4 linked regions of the Enhydrobacter sp. genome follow. The protein of the gene in region 4 binds, or shares a complex with, the protein of the main gene of each other region. Links are inferred from orthologs where the notes say so. Each region holds a gene or a part of one and is shown on either strand. Other genes may lie near its edges.

Evidence for each region.
Region 1: the proteins of accD (region 4) and accC are in contact, whole or in part, in a solved structure (PDB 8UXZ), measured with the Escherichia coli proteins. The link is inferred for Enhydrobacter sp. from one-to-one orthologs.
Region 2: the proteins of accD (region 4) and OJF58_RS13790 are in contact, whole or in part, in a solved structure (PDB 8UXZ), measured with the Escherichia coli proteins. The link is inferred for Enhydrobacter sp. from one-to-one orthologs.
Region 3: the proteins of accD (region 4) and accB are in contact, whole or in part, in a solved structure (PDB 8UXZ), measured with the Escherichia coli proteins. The link is inferred for Enhydrobacter sp. from one-to-one orthologs.

What each region holds. Positions count from the first base shown.
Region 1 is NZ_CP126889.1:4,219,740-4,223,617, forward strand. Bases 931-3,878 are described here. They hold accC (acetyl-CoA carboxylase biotin carboxylase subunit), read right to left. Parts: upstream 3,103-3,878; coding sequence 1,759-3,102; downstream 931-1,758. Other genes in these bases: OJF58_RS21065 (DUF2155 domain-containing protein), read left to right, coding at 931-1,164; aat (leucyl/phenylalanyl-tRNA--protein transferase), read right to left, coding at 1,101-1,751; accB (acetyl-CoA carboxylase biotin carboxyl carrier protein), read right to left, coding at 3,118-3,588; aroQ (type II 3-dehydroquinate dehydratase), read right to left, coding at 3,609-3,878. In the rest of the region: outer membrane lipid asymmetry maintenance protein MlaD, read left to right, coding at 1-428; OJF58_RS21060 (hypothetical protein), read left to right, coding at 428-658; more of OJF58_RS21065, read left to right, coding at 655-930. UniProt on the Escherichia coli protein: This protein is a component of the acetyl coenzyme A carboxylase complex; first, biotin carboxylase catalyzes the carboxylation of the carrier protein and then the transcarboxylase transfers the carboxyl group to form malonyl-CoA.
Region 2 is NZ_CP126889.1:2,742,782-2,746,702, reverse strand. The notes cover bases 630-3,620. They hold OJF58_RS13790 (acetyl-CoA carboxylase carboxyltransferase subunit alpha), read right to left. Parts: upstream 2,607-3,620; coding sequence 1,653-2,606; downstream 630-1,652. Other genes in these bases: OJF58_RS13780 (hypothetical protein), read right to left, coding at 3,584-3,620; OJF58_RS13785 (site-specific tyrosine recombinase XerD), read right to left, coding at 2,603-3,577; OJF58_RS13795 (LLM class flavin-dependent oxidoreductase), read right to left, coding at 630-1,639. In the rest of the region: OJF58_RS13800 (TIGR02466 family protein), read left to right, coding at 1-617; more of OJF58_RS13795, read right to left, coding at 614-629; more of OJF58_RS13780, read right to left, coding at 3,621-3,921. UniProt on the Escherichia coli protein: Component of the acetyl coenzyme A carboxylase (ACC) complex. First, biotin carboxylase catalyzes the carboxylation of biotin on its carrier protein (BCCP) and then the CO(2) group is transferred by the carboxyltransferase to acetyl-CoA to form malonyl-CoA.
Region 3 is NZ_CP126889.1:4,221,593-4,225,488, forward strand. What follows is about bases 1-2,966. They hold accB (acetyl-CoA carboxylase biotin carboxyl carrier protein), read right to left. Parts: upstream 1,736-2,966; coding sequence 1,265-1,735; downstream 1-1,264. Other genes in these bases: accC (acetyl-CoA carboxylase biotin carboxylase subunit), read right to left, coding at 1-1,249; aroQ (type II 3-dehydroquinate dehydratase), read right to left, coding at 1,756-2,226; OJF58_RS21090 (MarR family transcriptional regulator), read right to left, coding at 2,304-2,765; hppD (4-hydroxyphenylpyruvate dioxygenase), read left to right, coding at 2,818-2,966. Also shown: more of hppD, read left to right, coding at 2,967-3,896. UniProt on the Escherichia coli protein: This protein is a component of the acetyl coenzyme A carboxylase complex; first, biotin carboxylase catalyzes the carboxylation of the carrier protein and then the transcarboxylase transfers the carboxyl group to form malonyl-CoA.
Region 4 is NZ_CP126889.1:2,466,811-2,470,701, forward strand. What follows is about bases 931-3,891. They hold accD (acetyl-CoA carboxylase, carboxyltransferase subunit beta), read left to right. Parts: upstream 931-1,944; coding sequence 1,945-2,838; downstream 2,839-3,891. Other genes in these bases: OJF58_RS12370 (D-alanyl-D-alanine carboxypeptidase family protein), read left to right, coding at 931-1,889; OJF58_RS12380 (folylpolyglutamate synthase/dihydrofolate synthase family protein), read left to right, coding at 2,861-3,891. In the rest of the region: OJF58_RS12365 (MBL fold metallo-hydrolase), read right to left, coding at 1-601; more of OJF58_RS12370, read left to right, coding at 675-930.

The sequences.
Region 1 (3,878 bases), 1.8 Mb from region 4 along the record:
CGATCGTAGGCGCTGTCGTGCTCATCGTGGCGGGCGTGTTCGTCTTCTATGCTTTCGCGAAGTCGGGCCAGTCCAGCGCGGACGGCTATGAGCTTGTGGCGCGCTTCGGCCGGGTGGACGGGCTGAAGCGTGGCGCAGATGTCACCCTGAGCGGCGTCAAGGTCGGCACCGTCACGGCCATCGACCTCGACAGCAAGACCTACCAGGCGGTGGTCCGCATGGCCGTTTCCTCCGGCCTGCGGCTTCCCGACGACACCAACGCCAAGGTCGTCAGCGAATCGCTCCTGGGCGGCATGGTGGTGGCGCTCGAGCCGGGCGCGGACACGAAGACCTTGCCGTCGGGAGGCGAAATCACCAATACCCAGGATGCCATCTCGCTGACAGACTTGATCGCCAAGTTCATGTTTGGCGGAACAGGAAAGAAGTGATGAACGCACGGTTTCCGAAAACGTCGCACACATGGCGGCAATCCGACGGCACGCCGGTCTCCTGCCTCGAAAAGATCAAAGTCCTCAACCAGAACATCCAGGAGATCGAAACCCTCTGCGCCGATGCACTCGAGGATGGAGTTCTGATGGGATGCGATCCCGGGCAGATCAAGGCTGCGCTGCACGAGCTGATCGACGGACTGGTCGTTCCCCACGCCGCGAAAGGGTGAGCGTGCGTCCACAGGCTGCCCTTGCCACGCTGGCTGCTGTGATCGGCGCGACCGCCTGTGCCGCTGCGGCTGCGGCCCAGACAGCACCGGCCCAAGCCCCGACACAGGCCGCCTCGGAGCAGCCGTCGTCTTCTTCTTTCGACAACAGCCCGACCTTGCGGGCGATTCCCGATGGGCCCGGCAAGCCGGTCGCCGAGTTGCAGGGGCTCGACAAGGTGACCGCCCGCACCAAGCGCTTTATCGCGCCGGTGGGTCAGTCCACGACCTTCGGCACGCTCGCCATCACGGTCGGCGATTGCCTGGTCAATACCCCCGACGCGCCGCCCGAAGCGGCCGCCTATCTCACCATCGTCGACCACAAGCCGGGCCAGCCGGCGCAGAAGCTGTTCGCCGGCTGGATGTTCGCCTCGACGCCGTCCATTTCCGCAATGGATGACGGTGTCTACGACGTGCGGGTGCTCGCCTGCACCAGGGAGCAGGGATCCTCACCCGTCAAGTCGCCCTGAAAGACGGCCTCGCGACCGACCGCGTCGGCCAGCCGCTCGCGGAACTGGTCGCGCGGGATTTCGACCGCGCCGAAACTGCGCAGATGCTCGGTCATGAACTGGCAATCGAGCAGCCGGAAGCCGCCCTTGATCAGCCGAGCGACGAGATGGACCAGTGCGACCTTGGAGGCGTCGCGCTCGCGGCTGAACATGCTTTCGCCGAAAAAGGCGGCGCCGACCGACACGCCGTACAGGCCGCCGACGAGCCGGCCCTCGCGCCAGGCTTCGACGCTGTGGGCGTGGCCTCGCCGGTGAAGCTCGCCATAGAGCCTGACGATCGGCTCGTTGATCCAGCTCTCGGGGTGGCCCGGCCGCGGCTCGGCGCAGGCGCGCACGACCTCGACGAAGGCCTTGTCGGCGCTGATCTCGAACTGGCCGGACCGTACGGTGCGCGCGAGTCGTCGGGGCAGGTGGAAGCCGTCCAGCGGCAGCACCGCCCGCAGGCGCGGATCGAGCCAGTAGAGCTTGGGATCGTCACGGCGCTCTCCCATGGGAAAGACGCCGATCCGGTAGGCCTGCAGCAGGAGCTCGGGCGTGATCTCCAGCATGGCGGTGCTATTTCTTGAGGCCTACCAGCTTCTCCAGCCAGTGGATGTCGTAGTCGCCATTGACGAATTGCTGTTGGCCGATGATGCGCTGGTGCAGCGGGATCGTCGTTTCGATGCCGCCGATCACGAATTCCTCGAGCGACCGGCGCAGGCGCATCAGGCATTCGTTGCGTGTCGGCCCGCTCACGATCAGCTTGGCCACCATCGAATCGTAGTAGGGTGGCATGATGTAGCCTGCGTAAAGACCCGAATCGACGCGCACGCCGAGCCCGCCAGGCGGGTGGTAGTCGGCGACGCGGCCGGGGCAGGGCACGAAGGTCTCGGGATTCTCGGCATTGACGCGACACTCGATGGCATGGCCCTGGATCGTGATGTCGCCCTGCTCGAGCCCGAGCGGGGCGCCGTCGGCGATCCGGATCTGCTCGCGTACTAGGTCGATGCCGGTCACCGCCTCGGTGATCGGATGCTCGACCTGCAGGCGGGTATTCATCTCGATGAAGTAGAATTCGCCGTCCTGGAACAGGAATTCCATCGTGCCCGCGCCGCGATACTTGAGCCTGCGCACCGCGGCGGCGGCAAGCTCGCCGATGCGACTGCGCTGCTCGGGATTGAGCGCGGGCGAAGGCGCCTCCTCCAGCACCTTCTGATGGCGGCGCTGCAGCGAGCAGTCGCGCTCGCCGAGGTGAATGCCATTCCCCTGGCCGTCGCCCAGCACCTGGATCTCGATATGGCGGGGACGGCCGAGATATTTCTCCACATAAACAGAGTCGTTGCTGAAGGCTGCCTTGGCTTCGGCCCTGGCGAGCGCATAGGCTTCCGCCGCTGCGTCGGCGTTCTCGACAACTTTCATGCCGCGGCCGCCGCCGCCGGCCACGGCCTTGATCAGCACCGGCCAGCCGATCTTGTCACCCAGTGCCACGATCTCTTCGAGCGATCCGACCGGGCCGGGCGAACCCGGCACCAGCGGCAGGCCGAGTTCCTGTGCGGTCTGCTTGGCGACGATCTTGTCGCCCATCATGGTGATGTGCTCGGGTGTCGGTCCGATGAAGGTGAAGCCGCTCGCCTCGACCGCTTCCGCGAAACGCGCATTCTCCGACAGAAACCCGTAGCCGGGATGAATGGCGTCGACGTCGGTGATCGTCGCGGCGGAGAGGATAGCCGGGATGTTGAGATAGCTGTCGCGAGCCGGTGGAGGGCCGATGCAGACCGACTGGTCCGCCAGCCGGACATGCATGGCGTCGCTGTCGGCGGTGGAATGGACGGCGACGGTCTGGATCCCCATTTCGCGGCAGGCGCGATGGATGCGGAGCGCGATCTCGCCGCGATTGGCGATCAGGACCTTTTCGAACATTGTGACCGAGAGCCGCTATTCGACGATCATCAGCGCCTGTCCGAACTCCACCGGCTGTGCGTTCTCGATCAGGATCTGGCTCACCGTACCGGCCTTGGGCGCCTTGATCGGATTGAAGGTCTTCATCGCTTCGATGATCAGGAGCGTCTGCCCCGCCGCGACCTTGTCGCCGACATTGACGAAGACCGGCTTGTCCGGCTCTGGAGCCAGATAGGCGGTGCCGACCATGGGCGACTTCACGGCGCCCGGATGGGCGCCCAGATCCGCGCCGTTGCCGAGCGACGACGGTCCGGCCGACGCGCCGCCCGGTAATGCCGCAGGAGCAGCGGCGAAAGCCACCGGCGCGGCGGCGGCCATAGTGACCTGGGGTCGCGCTACTCGGATCCGCCGCTCGCCGTCGGCCAACTCGATCTCCCCGAGATGGGTTTCCTCCAGGATCTCCGCGAGCTTGCGGACGAACTCGGTATCCATCTCGAACTTGGCCATGAAGGAGGCTCCTGAAGATTTCAGCGGCCGAGCAGACGCGCCAGCGCCTGCAGGGCGAGGAGGTAGCCCTGGCTGCCCAGGCCGGCGATCACGCCCACGGCGGCGGGACTTATATACGAGCGGTGGCGAAAGCTTTCACGCTTGTAGATGTTCGAGATATGCACCTCGATGGCCGGTACCTCGGCGGCGTTCAGGGCGTCCAGCAGGGCCACCGACGTATGGCTGTAGGCGCCGGCATTGATCACGATGCCGCTGTTCTTTTCGCGCGCCGCCTGAATGAGGTCGACCAG
Region 2 (3,921 bases), 280 kb from region 4 along the record:
TCTTCCCAACGACCGTCTGGATCGTCGACCTGAAGCCTGCCGAGGCGGCCTTGCTCAACGGCAGGCTCAAGGCCGAGATCGAGAAGATCATCTCGCCGCGCCCGACGGTGCCGGTCGGCAGCAACTGGCAGACGCCGCAGGACCTCCACACGCGCCCCGCCTTCGCCGACTTCGTGAAGCTCGTCGAGATGGCGGCCCGCGGCGTCGCCCGCTTCCTGCAGGTCGATCAGCATCCCATGACCATCACCGGCTGCTGGGCCAACATCAATCCGCCGGGCGCGTACCATCCCACGCACAATCACCCCAACAACTATCTGAGCGGCGTCTATTACGTGGCGGTGCCCGACTCGGGCTCGCGCATCCTGTTCCAGGATCCGCGGCCTTCGATGATCATGCCGCGGCCGCGCCAGTTCACGCGGCTGACCGCCAATGCCGCCGATGCGCAGAGCAAGCCCGGCCGGCTGCTGATCTTCCCGGCCTGGCTTCGGCACAGCGTGCCGGCCAATGACGGCCGGACCGAGCGCATCAGCATCTCCTTCAACCTGATGTTCAGGCAATTCGCCGAGACCATGGCCGCGCCGATGTGGAACCCGACGGCGGGGAAGGACAAGGGTTAGGACGGCGCCAGCCCGAACTCTTCCGCCAACAGTTCGTAGGAGCGTTTGCGCTTCCCGAAGTCGTAGCAGATCGTGACCGCCATGATCTCGTCGACCTGGTAGCTCGCGGCATGCCGTTCGAGGCCCTCGCGCGCGGTTCGGGGCGAGCCGACGACCGACCGGCGTCGAAGCCGCGGCATCCAGCGCTGCGCCTCGGGTGTCCTCGCTTCGACCAGCGCTTCCTCGACCGTCGGCACCGGGCCCGCCTCGCCGCGCGCGAGGAGCCGCATGGCCCAGACCTCGCGGCTCGTCGCCAGCAGTGCCGCCTCCTCGTCGGTCTCGGCGCAAAGGACGGTGATCGCCATCATCGCCGCCGGCTCGGCATGGAGCGCCGACGGCCGGAAATGGGCGCGGTAGGCGCGCGTCGCCGCGTCGCCGCCATCGGGATTGATGAAGTGCGCGAAGCAGAACGGCAGGCCGAAATGCGCCGCCAGCGCGGCGCTCTCGTCGCTCGATCCGAGCAGCCAGACAGCGGGCGCGGTGGGTCCCGAAGGCTGCGCCGTCACGCCGCGGCCGACATGATCCTCCGGCAGGGCATCGTGCAGCCAGGCCACGAGATCGCGTACCTGATAGGGATAGCTCGCCGGATCGTTCCAGTTGGACCGGCCGTCGGCCAGCACGCGCAACGTACGCTGATCGCTGCCGGGCGCACGGCCGATACCGAGGTCGATGCGGCCTGGAAACAGCGTCTCGAGCATGCGGAAATTCTCGGCCACCTTGAAGGCGCTGTAGTGCGGCAGCATCACGCCGCCCGAACCGATGCGCATACGGTTCGTCAATGCTGCAACCCGCGTGATCAGCACCTCGGGCGTCGAACCGGCCAGCGCCTCGCTGCTGTGATGCTCGGCGAGCCAGTAGCGATGATAGCCGAGGCGGTCGCAAAGCTGCGCCAGCGCCAACGTCTCGGCCACCGCCTGCGCGGCCGTGCCGCCTTTGCGGATCGGCGATTGGTCGAGAACGCTGAGACGCAACGGCGCGCCCATCGCGATCGCGCGCCTACAGGCCCTTCTTGCCCATGGCGAGGAACTTGTCCTGGCGCTGGCGGCGCAGCGTGTCGCGGTCGAGCTGCGCCAGATCGGCCAGCGCCGCCGACACGACCTTGCCCACCGAATCGATCGCCTCGTCGGGCGCGCGATGGGCGCCGCCCATGGGCTCGGGGATGACCTCGTCGATCACGTCGAGCTTCTTGAGATCGGTCGCGGTCATCTTCATCGCCTCGGCCGCGTCCTGCGCGTTGGCGTTGGAGCGCCACAGGATCGAGGCGCAGCCTTCCGGCGTGATCACCGAATAGACGGAGTTCTCCAGCATGTACACCCGATCGGCCGAGGCGATGGCCAGCGCGCCGCCCGATCCGCCCTCGCCGATCACGACGCTCACCAGCGGCACGCCGATCGCCAGGCAGGTGTCGATCGAGGTGGCGATGGCCTCGGCCTGGCCGCGTTCCTCGGCATCTATGCCGGGATAGGCGCCGGGTGTGTCGACGAAGGTGAGCACCGGCAGGCCGAAACGGTCGGCGAGCCGCATCAGCCGCTGCGCCTTGCGATAGCCTTCGGGCCGCGCCATGCCGAAATTGTGCTTCAGCCGCGATTCGGTGTCGTCGCCCTTCTCCTGACCCAGCACGACGAGGCTGCGCCCGTCGAGCCGGCCGATGCCGCCCACGATCGCAGCGTCCTCGCCGAACAGGCGATCGCCCGCGAGCGGCGTGTAATCCGTGATCAGCCGGTCGATGTAGCGTTGGGCATGCGGACGCTCGGCGTGGCGGGCAACCTGCACGCGCTGCCAGGGCGTCAGCTTCGCATAGGTCGCGCGCAGAAGCTTCTGCACCTTCTCCTGCAGGCGCATGACCTCGTCGGCGATGTCCACGTCGGCGGAGTTGGGCACGTGCCTGAGCTCGGCGATCTTGCTCTCGAGCTCCGCGATGGGCTTCTCGAATTCGAGATACGTCGTCATCGCGAGGAGGTGTCGCCCGGCATCCGAGTCCTGTCAACCGCCCGGCGCCGGCGCCGCGCCAGCGGATGCTTGTCCTGCACGAGCGCACGCAGCTTCTCGTCGAGCACGTGCGTGTAGATCTGGGTTGTCGCGATGTCGGCGTGGCCTAGCATCAATTGCACGCTGCGCAGGTCGGCGCCGCCCTCGAGCAGATGGCTGGCGAAAGCATGGCGCAGCACGTGCGGCGACACGCGCGCCGGATCGATGCCGGCGGCCAGCGCCGCCTCCTTGAGGAGCTGCGTGAAGCGCTGGCGGGTGAGGTGGCCCGTCCGGCCGCGCGACGGAAAGAGATAGCGCGAGGTCTGCCCTTCGCCCAACAAGCCCGCGCGCATGTGCAGCCAGGCGGCAATCGCCAGTCGTGCCGGGTCCGAGAGCGGCACCAGCCGTTCCTTGTCGCCCTTGCCGCGCACCACCAACATCGTCGGATCGCGCTCGACGGCCGACAAGGGCAGCGTCACCAGCTCGGAGACGCGCAGCCCCGTGCCGTAGAGGATCTCGAGGAGCGTCGCCATGCGGCCGCCATCGGCGCCTTCCTTTGCGCGCGCCGCGTCGATCAGGCGGTCGACCTCGGCGCGCGACAGCACCTTGGGCAACGGCCGGCCGAGCCGGGGCGAGTCGAGGGCGCTCGCCGGATCGTCGTCGCGCAGGCGCTCGGCCAGCAGGAAGCGGAAAAGCTGGCGGATGACCGACAGCCGCCGCGCCACCGTGCGCGGCGTCATGCCGACATAGTCGAGCGCCTTCAGGTAGGCGCGCAGCGCCGCGGCATCGGCCGTTCGCAATCTTTGCTTGCGACGCGCCAGGAATGCTTCGAGGTGGGCCAGGTCGCTGCGATAGGCGGCCTCGGTGTTCTTCGAGGCGCCGCGTTCGGCCGCGATCATCTCGAGAAAGGCCTCGACCTCGCGCGATACCGGTGCGGCCTGTTTCCCTTTCACGGCGCCTCACAGACCGTACGCGATCGCCGCCTCGACCGCGAACAGGCGTGCCGATCCTTGCTCGCCCGCCTCGCGCAGGGCGCCCACGATGATGCCTGCGGCGGCGGGATGAAGCGCCGCCAGCGGGGTCTCGCCGACGGCGTCGCTGGCGAGCAAGGATGCTTCCGCCCGCCGATGCGCCGCGCCGGCTGCCTGCAGCGCCCGCAGAATCGAGGCAGGAGGCATGACCAGCCGGACCCCTGGCGGCGGCGTCTCGGGCAGGTCGGTCGATCCCGGCGGGATGTCGAAGCCGACGCCGCGAAACAACGCAAGCAAGGCATTGCCGCGCAAGGCCGCGGCGCCCG
Region 3 (3,896 bases), 1.8 Mb from region 4 along the record:
TCGTCGTTTCGATGCCGCCGATCACGAATTCCTCGAGCGACCGGCGCAGGCGCATCAGGCATTCGTTGCGTGTCGGCCCGCTCACGATCAGCTTGGCCACCATCGAATCGTAGTAGGGTGGCATGATGTAGCCTGCGTAAAGACCCGAATCGACGCGCACGCCGAGCCCGCCAGGCGGGTGGTAGTCGGCGACGCGGCCGGGGCAGGGCACGAAGGTCTCGGGATTCTCGGCATTGACGCGACACTCGATGGCATGGCCCTGGATCGTGATGTCGCCCTGCTCGAGCCCGAGCGGGGCGCCGTCGGCGATCCGGATCTGCTCGCGTACTAGGTCGATGCCGGTCACCGCCTCGGTGATCGGATGCTCGACCTGCAGGCGGGTATTCATCTCGATGAAGTAGAATTCGCCGTCCTGGAACAGGAATTCCATCGTGCCCGCGCCGCGATACTTGAGCCTGCGCACCGCGGCGGCGGCAAGCTCGCCGATGCGACTGCGCTGCTCGGGATTGAGCGCGGGCGAAGGCGCCTCCTCCAGCACCTTCTGATGGCGGCGCTGCAGCGAGCAGTCGCGCTCGCCGAGGTGAATGCCATTCCCCTGGCCGTCGCCCAGCACCTGGATCTCGATATGGCGGGGACGGCCGAGATATTTCTCCACATAAACAGAGTCGTTGCTGAAGGCTGCCTTGGCTTCGGCCCTGGCGAGCGCATAGGCTTCCGCCGCTGCGTCGGCGTTCTCGACAACTTTCATGCCGCGGCCGCCGCCGCCGGCCACGGCCTTGATCAGCACCGGCCAGCCGATCTTGTCACCCAGTGCCACGATCTCTTCGAGCGATCCGACCGGGCCGGGCGAACCCGGCACCAGCGGCAGGCCGAGTTCCTGTGCGGTCTGCTTGGCGACGATCTTGTCGCCCATCATGGTGATGTGCTCGGGTGTCGGTCCGATGAAGGTGAAGCCGCTCGCCTCGACCGCTTCCGCGAAACGCGCATTCTCCGACAGAAACCCGTAGCCGGGATGAATGGCGTCGACGTCGGTGATCGTCGCGGCGGAGAGGATAGCCGGGATGTTGAGATAGCTGTCGCGAGCCGGTGGAGGGCCGATGCAGACCGACTGGTCCGCCAGCCGGACATGCATGGCGTCGCTGTCGGCGGTGGAATGGACGGCGACGGTCTGGATCCCCATTTCGCGGCAGGCGCGATGGATGCGGAGCGCGATCTCGCCGCGATTGGCGATCAGGACCTTTTCGAACATTGTGACCGAGAGCCGCTATTCGACGATCATCAGCGCCTGTCCGAACTCCACCGGCTGTGCGTTCTCGATCAGGATCTGGCTCACCGTACCGGCCTTGGGCGCCTTGATCGGATTGAAGGTCTTCATCGCTTCGATGATCAGGAGCGTCTGCCCCGCCGCGACCTTGTCGCCGACATTGACGAAGACCGGCTTGTCCGGCTCTGGAGCCAGATAGGCGGTGCCGACCATGGGCGACTTCACGGCGCCCGGATGGGCGCCCAGATCCGCGCCGTTGCCGAGCGACGACGGTCCGGCCGACGCGCCGCCCGGTAATGCCGCAGGAGCAGCGGCGAAAGCCACCGGCGCGGCGGCGGCCATAGTGACCTGGGGTCGCGCTACTCGGATCCGCCGCTCGCCGTCGGCCAACTCGATCTCCCCGAGATGGGTTTCCTCCAGGATCTCCGCGAGCTTGCGGACGAACTCGGTATCCATCTCGAACTTGGCCATGAAGGAGGCTCCTGAAGATTTCAGCGGCCGAGCAGACGCGCCAGCGCCTGCAGGGCGAGGAGGTAGCCCTGGCTGCCCAGGCCGGCGATCACGCCCACGGCGGCGGGACTTATATACGAGCGGTGGCGAAAGCTTTCACGCTTGTAGATGTTCGAGATATGCACCTCGATGGCCGGTACCTCGGCGGCGTTCAGGGCGTCCAGCAGGGCCACCGACGTATGGCTGTAGGCGCCGGCATTGATCACGATGCCGCTGTTCTTTTCGCGCGCCGCCTGAATGAGGTCGACCAGGACGCCCTCGTGATTGCTCTGGGCGAACTCCACCTCCAGCCCGAGGCGTGCGGCCTCGGCCCGGCACGTCTTCTCCACGTCCGCCAAGGTCTCGCGGCCGTAGATCTGCGGCTGCCGCTTGCCCAGCATGTTGAGATTGGGCCCGTTGAGCACCAGCACGGGTTTCGCCGCCGGCGGACGTCGGGCGGCCCTGGCCGCCAAACTTGCCTCCCCATCCTTACAAGACGCGGGTTTATAGCATGGCGGGACTCGGCCACAAGAATGCCGGTCGGGGACAGTTATGACGCGATGCGCAGGGCCTGGGCGTGGGCGAACAGGCGCCCGGCCAGCGACTCGAACTGCCGCCGCTCGTCATCGGTGAGCGCTTCGTAGAGACGCTTTTCATAGGCAAGCGCGATGGGCACGATGCGGGCGTGCATGGCGCGGCCGCGGGCCGAGAGCTCGAGGGAGGCGCGCCGGCGGTCGTTGCGGTCGGTCGCCCGTTCGACCAGTCGCCGCTTCATGAGGCCCGCGACCGCCCGGCTCACGGCCACCTTGTCCATGACGATGCGCTGCCCCACATCGGATGCAGTGAGGGGGGCGAAGCGGCCCAGCGCCGCCATCACCCGCCACTGCGTCACGGTGAGCCCGAACGGCCCGACGTAGAGATCGTGCAGCGATTCGCTCACGAGCTGCGCCAGGACGGAGAGCCGGTAGGGCAGGAAATTTTCCAGCTCCAGGGCTTGCGGTCGGTTCGTCATAATAGTTACATATGAAACTAATTGTTCGTTCGGTCAAATTCGGGAGGACGGCATGACAGGCATCACCGATCTCGAGACCGATCCCGTCAATCCGATGGGAACGGACGGATTCGAATTCGTCGAGTACACCGCGCCCGATCCGGAGGCGCTCGGCCGCCTGTTCGAGAGCATGGGCTTCGTGCGCGTCGCCCGGCATCGCTCGAAGGACGTGTCGCTGTTCCGACAGGGCGACGTGAACTTCATCGTGAACGGCGAGAAGGAGAGCTTCGCGCAGGGCTTCGCCCGGGTTCACGGCCCCAGTGTCTGCGCGATCGCCTTTCGGGTGAAGAACGCGGCCCGCGCCTACAAACGCGCCCTTGGGCTCGGCGCCTGGGGCGTCGAGAACAAGGTGGGGCCGATGGAGCTCAACATTCCGGCCATCAAGGGGATCGGCGATTCGCTGATCTACCTGGTCGACCGCTACGGACCGAAGGGCAGCATCTACGATGTCGACTTCGAGTTCCTGCCTGGCGTCGAGCCCGGCCCGGCGGGCGTCGGCATCACCTATATCGATCACCTGACCCACAATGTGCATCGCGGCCGGATGGACGAGTGGGCGGAGTTCTACGAACGGCTCTTCAATTTCCGCGAGATCCGCTACTTCGACATCGAGGGCAAGCTCACGGGCCTGAAGTCCCGGGCGATGACCAGCCCGTGCGGCAAGATCCGCATCCCGATCAACGAGAGCACAGACGACAAGTCGCAGATCCAGGAGTATCTCTCGGCCTATCACGGCGAGGGCATCCAGCACATCGCGCTCGGCACCGGCGACATCTACCGCACGGTCGAGGCGCTCAGGGACAAGGGCGTGCCGTTCCAGACCGTTCCCGACACCTACTACGAGCAGGTGGACCAGCGCCTGCCCGGACACGGCGAGGATCTGGACCGGCTCGCGGCCGACCGCATCCTGATCGACGGCGCGCCCACCCAAGGTGGCGGGCTCTTGCTGCAGATCTTCACCCAGACGGTGATCGGGCCGATCTTTTTCGAGATCATCCAGCGCCGCGGCAACGAAGGGTTCGGCGAAGGAAACTTCCGGGCGCTGTTCGAGTCGATCGAGCTCGATCAGATCCGCCGAGGCGTGCTCAAGGC
Region 4 (3,891 bases):
AGCCGAAGGTCGAGGTCTGGCCGTGGCCGGGCACGAAGCCGATATCCTCGCCCAGCGGCCATAGTCGCTCACGGATCGAGCGCAGAAGCTGGTTGTGGTTGCCGCGCGGGAAGTCGGTGCGGCCGATCGAGCCTCTGAACAATACGTCGCCCACGAAGGCGATCTTCGCCTCCTTGTTCACGAACACGACATGGCCCGGCGTGTGGCCGGGGCAATGGACGACGTCGAGCGTGAGCTTGCCGAGGCTCACCGTGTCGCCATTCACCAGCCAGCGATCCGGCACGAACGGCTTGTAGGCCGGGAAGTTGTACTTGCGGCCCGAGTCGGGCAGGCCCTCGATCAGGAACAGGTCGTCCTCGTGCGGACCCTCGATCTTCACGCCATAGTGCTCGGCCATGGTGCCGGCGGCGGAGGCGTGATCGACATGGCCGTGGGTCAGCAGCACCTTCGTGATCGTGATCCCCTGCTCAGCGATCGCCTGCTTCAACATGTCGAAGTCCCCGCCGGGGTCGACCGCGGTACCCTCCATGGTCTCGGAACACCAGACGATCGAGCAGTTCTGCTGGAACGGCGTGACAGGCGCGATCATGACCTTGATCATGGACCTCCTGTAATGCCTCCCGCGGACACAGGAAAGGGCGTATGCTGCGGTTCCCTCTCGTGACGAAACGTCAATGAAATTGCGCCTTCTGGCAGGACTCGCGGCGTTGCTCGGCCTGGTGGCCGGCCCGGCCGCGGCGCAGTTCACCTCGGTCGTCTCGCCCACCGGTCCGGTCACGGCCGGCCCCTATATCATCGTCGACGCCCATACCGGCGAGACCCTGCTGCAGAGCAATGCCGGTGCGCCCTGGTATCCGGCGTCACTCACCAAACTGATGACGATCTATATCGTCTTCCAGGAACTGAAGGCGGGGCGCCTTACGCTGCAGACGGCGGTGCCGTTCTCGGCCCACGCCGCCAGCATGCCGCCGGCGAAGCTCGGCGTCGGGGTGGGACAGTCGATCACGGTGGAGCAGGCGCTCGAGTCGCTGGTGGCCCATTCGGCCAACGACGTGGCGGCAGCTCTCGGTGAACTGGTCGGCGGATCCAAGCCGGCCTTCACTCAGCGCATGACCCAGACCGCAGCCCACCTCGGCATGACGGCCACGACCTTCGACAATGCCAACGGCCTGCCCGATCCCGGCAATCTGACGACGGCGCGCGATCTCGTCATCCTCGCGATGGCCCTGATCCGCGACTTCCCGCAATACTATAGCTACTTCCAGACCCAGCACTTCATGCTCGGCAAGCGCTGGGTCGGGCCGGGCGTCAGGTTCGTGCGCATGTATGCGCCCTATGCCGACGGTCTGAAGACCGGCTTCATTTGCGCCTCGGGCTTCAATCTCGTGGGCAGCGCCGTGCGCGACGGCCGCCGCCTGATCGGCGTCGCGCTGGGCTTCCGCCGCGCAGACCTGCGCGACGAGTTCCTGGTGCGCCTGTTCGACGAAGCTTATTCGCTCAAGACGGGCGGGGCGCGGCCCAAGGTCTGGCAGATCCACAACGACGGCGGCCAGCCGCCGGTGGTCTTCAGCCAGAGCGAATGCGGCACGATCCGCTACGACATGCCGGGCGATGCGGCCTGGCTCGGCACCTACGGCACCTGGGCCGCCGCCCGTCAGGTCTACGACCGCGGCACGACGGAACTCAACAGGATGGGCGTCGCCCAGCCCGGCAAGGAGTACATCCTGCCGGTCACGGTCAACAAGGCGACGCGGCAGGCGGCGATCATCGCCGACCTGCAGCCGGGGATCGCGCAAAGGCTTTGCGCCGACTACCACGCGCGCAAGCAGTTCTGCGAGGTGAAGAAGCCGCAGGACTTCGAGGCGCCTTTCAGGGGATTCTGGCGCTGACAAACGGGGGCCGGATCGGCTTGGCCGCAGCGATCATTCGTGCCATATCGCGGCCATGAACTGGCTGACCAACTTCGTCCGCCCCAAGCTGCGGGCACTCGTCTCGCGCAAGAAGGAGGCGCCGGAGAATCTCTGGCTGAAATGCCCCAAGTGCGAACAGATGCTGTTCACGCGCGACTGGGAGGCGAACCAGGAGGTCTGCACCCATTGCGGGCACCACATGCGGCTGCGGCCGATGAAGCGGCTGCCCCATCTTTTCGACGACGGAAAGTTCGAGCTGCACGCCCTGCCCAGGGTGATATCCGACCCGCTGAAATTCCGCGACACCAAGCGCTATGACGCGCGCCTGAAGGAAGCCCAGGGCAAGGCTCACGGCGGCGCCGATGCCCTGGTCGTCGCCAGCGGCCTGATGGGCAACCGCCTGACGGTCGTGGCCGCCCTCGATTTCGGCTTCATGGGCGGCTCGATGGGTACCGCCGTCGGCGAGGGGCTGGTGATGGCGGCCGAGCTCGCCGTCGACCGCAAGGCGCCGCTGATCGTGTTCTCCGCCTCGGGCGGCGCGCGCATGCAGGAAGGCATCCTGTCGCTGATGCAGCTCACGCGCACCACCATCGCGGTGCGCCGCGTGAAGGAGGCAGGTCTACCCTACATCGTCGTGCTGACCGATCCGACGACGGGCGGCGTCTCTGCCTCCTTCGCCATGCTGGGCGACGTCCATCTCGCCGAGCCGGAGGCCATCATCGGCTTCGCCGGGCCGCGCGTGATCCAGGACACGATTCGCCAGGAATTGCCGCCGGGCTTCCAGCGCTCCGAATATCTTCTCGAGCACGGCATGGTCGACGCCGTGGTCCATCGCCACAAGCTGCGCGAGACCCTGATCCGGCTGGTCACGCTGCTCATGGATCCGCTGGTGGTCGAAAGCCGCAGCCTCGCCGTCGTCGGCGCCTGAACCTCCGGCACCGGAGCCGAGCATGATCGATCCGATCCTGGAGCGCGTGATGCGGCTCCATCCGCGGTCGATCGATCTCGGCCTCGAGCGCATCGCGCGGTTGCTCGCGGCGCTCGGCTCGCCCGAGCGAAAGCTGCCGCCCATCGTCCATGTCGCCGGCACCAACGGCAAGGGGTCGCTGGTCGCCTATCTCAGGGCGATGGCGGAGGCGGGGGGCTACCGCGTCCATGTCTACACCTCGCCGCATCTCGTGCGCTTCAACGAGCGTATCCGTGTGGCCGGCCGTCTCATCGAGGACAGCGAGCTCGACGCGGTGCTGGGCGACTGCGAGCGGGCCAACGAGGAAAAGCCGATCACCTTCTTCGAGATCACGACGGCGGCCGCCTATCTCGCTTTCTCGCGCGTGCCGGCGGATCTAGCCGTGATCGAGGTCGGCATGGGCGGACGCTACGACGCCACCAACGTGATCGCGCCGACGCTCGCGGCCATCACGCCCATCGGCTACGACCACACGGGCTTCCTCGGCGACAGGCTCGAGGGCATCGCCGGCGAGAAGGCGGGCATCCTGAAGCATGCCGTGCCGGCGGTGATCGGTCGCCAGCGCGCGGTGAGCGCCCAGGTGATCGAGGCCGAGGCATCGACCCTCGCGGCGCCGCTGTTCCGCCTCGGCCGAGAATGGCGGGTCATGCCGGGCCCGGCAGGCTTCCGCTACGAAAGCGACGCCACGACGCTCGATCTTCCGGCGCCGGCGCTCGTGGGGGCGCACCAGATCGACAACGCCGCCACCGCCGTCGCCTGCATCGAGCGTCTGCGGGCGGCGAACTTCGCGATCGACGATCGGGCGATCGCAAAAGGCCTCGCCACGGTCGAGTGGCCGGCGCGGCTGCAGAAGCTCACGCGCGGCCCGCTGGTCGAGGCCCTGCCGCCGGGCTGTGAGCTGTGGCTCGACGGCGGCCACAACGAGGATTGCGGGCTCGCCCTCGCCGGCATGGCGTCGGATTGGGCGAAGGAGCCGGCGCCGCTGCCGCTTTATCTTGTATTCGGCATGTTGAC